DNA from 2 places in the Nocardioides maradonensis genome. Region 1 is predicted to be linked to the other one. Evidence: riboswitches for the same ligand, from Rfam matches in the RefSeq annotation. Region 1 holds a riboswitch; the other holds the start of a gene.
The links. A riboswitch is a leader RNA that binds a small molecule or an ion and turns the genes downstream of it on or off. The one in region 1 is predicted to bind cobalamin.
Positions count from the first base shown of each region.

Region 2: another riboswitch for cobalamin. It lies ahead of ACYVAQ_RS18850 (prenyltransferase/squalene oxidase repeat-containing protein); the one in region 1 lies ahead of ACYVAQ_RS10010 (VWA domain-containing protein).

Region 1 covers NZ_BAAHAZ010000007.1:91,342-93,536, forward strand. Annotated here, with positions in the region: gene ACYVAQ_RS10010 (VWA domain-containing protein) at 1-1,287, opposite strand, end outside; cobalamin riboswitch at 1,317-1,443, opposite strand; gene cbiE (precorrin-6y C5,15-methyltransferase (decarboxylating) subunit CbiE) at 1,457-2,195, shown strand, end outside.
Region 2 covers NZ_BAAHAZ010000018.1:6,413-8,607, reverse strand. Annotated here, with positions in the region: gene ACYVAQ_RS18855 (hypothetical protein) at 1-569, opposite strand, end outside; cobalamin riboswitch at 943-1,063, shown strand; gene ACYVAQ_RS18850 (prenyltransferase/squalene oxidase repeat-containing protein) at 1,138-2,195, shown strand, end outside.

The DNA.
Region 1 (2,195 bases):
GTCGCGCGGCTCCAGGACGCGCGTGCCGCGGGCCGCCGCGGCCTTCAGGGTCTCGACCAGGTGCAGCGAGCCGTCGCCGCCGGGTCGTGCCCCGACCCGGCGTCCGCTGGTCGCGATCGCGCGGCTGCGCCGGCCCGCCTGGCCGGCGCCGAGACCGGCCACCTTGAGCAGCTTCGGTCGGTACGGCGTGCCGGTGGCGGCGGTGGTCTCCTGGCTCGCTGCACTCCCCGTGGCCGGCGCCTCGGGGGCCTCGCCCTGGCTCGCTTCGCTCGGCTCGCGCTCGGACTGCTCGCTCGCTTCGCTCGCATTGCCCTCCGACTCGCCCTCGCTCGCTTCGCTCGCGTCGGGCTCGTCGGTTGGCTCCGGCGGCAGCTCCTCGTCGCCGAGCAGCTGGTCGAGCAGGTCCTCGTCCAGCCCCGGAGCGTCGAACGGGTTGCGTCGACGCCGGTGCGGGAGGGCCAGCAGCGCGGCCCGCCGGATGTCCGCGCGCGTCACCTCGTCGCGGCCGGCCCACGCCGCGTGGGCGACGGCGGTGCGGGCGGTGACGATGTCGGCACGCAGCCCGTCGACCTCGAACGCCGCGCAGATCTCGGCGATCTTGAGCAGCGCCGCATCGCCGAGCAGCACCTTCGCCACCCGCTCGCGCGCGTGCTCGACCCGCTCGGTGAAGGCGGCCTCGGCGGCGGCGTACCCGGCGGCGAACACCTCGGGGTCGGCGTCGTACGCCATCCGGCGGCGGACCACGTCGACGCGCAGCCCGGGGTCACGCGGCGCGGCCACCTCGACCGTGAGGCCGAACCGGTCGAGCAGCTGCGGGCGCAGCTCGCCCTCCTCGGGGTTCATGGTGCCGATCAGCACGAACCGCGCGTCGTGCTCGACCGAGATGCCGTCGCGCTCGACCGTCACCCGACCCATCGCGGCGGCGTCGAGCAGCAGGTCGACCAGGTGGTCGTGCAGCAGGTTGACCTCGTCGACGTACAGCAGGCCCCCGTGGGCGCGGGCCAGGAGCCCCTGCTCGACCTGGATCCGTCCCTCGGTCAGGGCGGACTCCAGCTGGATCGAGCCGATCACCCGGTCCTCGGTCGCGCCGATGGGCAGCTCGACGAGCGGGGGGAACAGCGCGCCGAGCGCCCGCACGCTCGTCGACTTCGCCGTCCCCTTCTCGCCGCGGACCAGGACGCCGCCGATCTCCGGGCTGATCGTCGTCAGCACCAGCGCGAGGCCCATGTCGTCGAGGTCGTCGGCCGCGCAGCCGACGATGGCCGAAAAGGGGTAGTGCAGTGGCATGTGAGGCTCCCGCTCGCTTCGCCATCGTTGACATGGTCGGGCGCGAGGCCGGTCTTCGGACTGTCACCGCAGCGGGCCTGTGCCGGAGTTCCACCGGCTTCCCAGATTCTCCCGTCAGGTCGAAACCCTCGGGGCACCTCGTGCCGCGGCCACGATAGCGTCACTGCCCATGTCCGCCGCCACGCCCTCCCTCCACGTGATCGGGATCGGCGCCGACGGCTGGGACGGGCTGAGCCCGGCGACCCGCGCCCGGGTCCGCGCCGCAGCGGTCGTCCTGGGCGGTCCGCGCCACCTGAACCTGCTGCCCGCCGAGGTCATCGGACGCCGCGTTCCGTGGCCGTCGCCGCTGCGGGACGGGCTCCCCGCGCTGCTCGCCTCGCTCGACGACGGACCGGTGGTCGCCCTCGCCTCGGGCGATCCCCTCGTCTCCGGCATCGGTACGACGCTGCTCGGCCTGCTCCCGCCCGGCAGCGTGACCATCGAGCCGGCGATCTCCTCGGTCGCCCTCGCCCGGGCCGCGATGGGCTGGCCCGCGGAGTCCTGCGCGGTGGTCAGCGTCGTCGGCCGGGACGTGGCCCTCGTGGCCCGCGAGCTCGCCCCCGGCCGCCGGATCCTGGTGCTCTCCTCCGACGAGAACACGCCGGCGGAGATCGCCGAGCTCCTCGTCGAGGCCAGGTTCGGCGCCTCCAGCGTCACCGTCCTCGGTGACCTCGGCTCGGACGCGGAGACCACCACGAGCGCGACCGCCGCCACCCTCGCCGGCCCCTTCCCCCGCCTCAACGTCGTGGCGGTCGCGTGCGCGGGACCGCGCGCCCACGGCTGGACCGCAGGTCTTCCGGACGACGCCTTCGAGCACGACGGCCAGCTGACCAAGCGCGACCTCCGTGCCTCCGCGCTCTCCCGCCTCG
Region 2 (2,195 bases), on a different contig from region 1:
CCGGCTTCGCCGCCGAGCCGGTCGCCGGTGCGGGGCCGGGAGCGCCAGACCCCGACCCGTTGCTCGTCGGCGGCGATCCGGGCGCGGTGGGCGTCGAGGTCGGCTTCGATGGTCTTGGCCTCGGCGACCTGGAGGAGCTTGCCGGGAGGGAGCTGCCACGCGGCGGCGACCGCGGTGTCGACCAGCGCCGCGCCCTCGGGGGTGAGGGGTCGGGTCATGGCGGTGATCTTGCGGGCGACCCAGACGGGGGTCTTCAACGCTTGGACGTCCTCGAAGAGGAGCGGCAGTCGGTGGCGCAGGTCCAACGCATCCGCGGCGAGGTTGCGGGTGGCGATCACGCCGGCGCGGCGGGCGATCGCGAGCTCGGCCCAGCAGAGCTCGGACACCCGTGGTGTCCCGTCCCCGCCCAGGCCGACAAGGTGGTCGCCGCCGGGTCGCGGCTCGGGTTCGTCGGTGTGCAGATCGGCCCACGCGAGGGCGGCGAGGAGCTCGTCCACGTCGGCTTGGAGGCGGGCGTCCACGGCACCGCTGGCGGCGGTGAGGATGTGGTGGTGATCGCCCGAGATCATGGGTCTATTGTAGTCGTACAGGTGTTCTAGACAAGTGGATAAGCCTGTGAGGTAGGTGGATAACCCGTCACATTTCGAGCGGCGAGTGTGGGTTGGTTTCGATACGCCGCTCGCTGGCGCTCGCAGCTACTCAACCAACGACGAGGGGGCGGCCGCGAAGCGGCGGCGCGGGCGAAGCCCGTGCCGACTCCGCGCCGTCCTGCCGCCCGGTCGGGACCCCGGGTCAAGGACGCGAAGCGCCGCGTAGCGGGGCGAGCGCAGCGAGCATCCTTGAGGCGGGGTGCCGGGCGGCTACGGTGCGGCCGCCCTTGGCCAGCCCCGAAGTCCCGAGCACGGTTGGGGCCCACCCCGGACCCCGGGTTACCCTCAGGTCATCATTCATCACGCCCGTGGTGGGGGAAGCCGGTCCGAGTCCGGCGCTGACCCGCAACCGTGGGCCGTGTTCATCGGGGGACACGGCGAGCCGGAGCACCTGGCACGGGACGTCCTGACACCAACGCTGTCGTGGAAAGCAGCGGGTCGGGCGGCCCCGAGCCGCGGCCCGCTGACAACAGCGGGAAGGATCCACATGTCGCTGTCCGTACGTCGGTGGGCCGGCGCCGCCAGCTCGGCAGTCATCGCGCTCACGTTCACGGCCTGTGGCGCCGCCGGCTCTGGCGACACCCCGTCCGACACGACGGTGCCGCAAGCTGCGACGGACGGCGCTACCTGGCTGGCCGGGCAGCTTGAGAACGGCGTCCTGGTCAACCACCAGTACAAGTCGAACGACGATTCCACCACCGTCGAGCTCGCCTACGCGCTGCGGGACGTCGATCCGCAGTCGCCCGCCCTGGCGCAGGTCGGGGCCGCGCTCGCCACGGGCGCCAAGGCGTACAGCCGCCCTGGCAAGGACGAGTACTCCGGCGCGACGGCGAAGCTGCTGTCCTTCGCCACGGATACCGGCGCCGACCCTCGGTCGTTCGGCGGCCTGGACCTCGTCAAGCAGATGGAGTCGCTCACGGCGCCGACCGGTCGCATCGCCGATGTCAGCTCCTACGGCGACTACGCGAACGTGTTCGGCGAGATCTGGGCTGTGCGGGGCCTGCTCAATGCGCGCTCGAAGAAAGCTCCCGCCGCGGAGAAGTTCCTGCTGGATCAGCAGTGCTCAGCCGGCTACTTCCGTCAGGACTTCGCCAAGCCGAATGCGCCCGTGCAGGGCTGCCACGCCGGTGACCCGGCCTCGGTGGACACCACGGCGCTCGCTGTGGTGCTCCTGCAGGACAAGGCGGCGAATGACCAGGTGCTCGCCGGCGCCCTGCAGCACGCTGCGGGGTGGCTGACGAGCGTCCAGGGCAAGGACGGCTCCTTCGTGGCCAACATAGGTGGCGGCCAGAGCGGCCCGAACGCCGACAGCACCGGTCTGTCAGCCGCGGCGCTGCGGCTCGCAGGCATGGACGCCGAGGCCGCGTCCGCGGCGACGTGGGTCCGCGCCCACCAGGTCCCGTCGGGCTGTGCCGGCAAGCTGTCGGATGCCGCCGGTGCCATCGCGTACGACGACGCCACCTTGACCGGTGCCGCTGCCTCTGGCATCACGGCGAAGACCGCCTTCACTTGGCGGCTCGCGTCGGCCCAGGCGCTGCCCGCGCT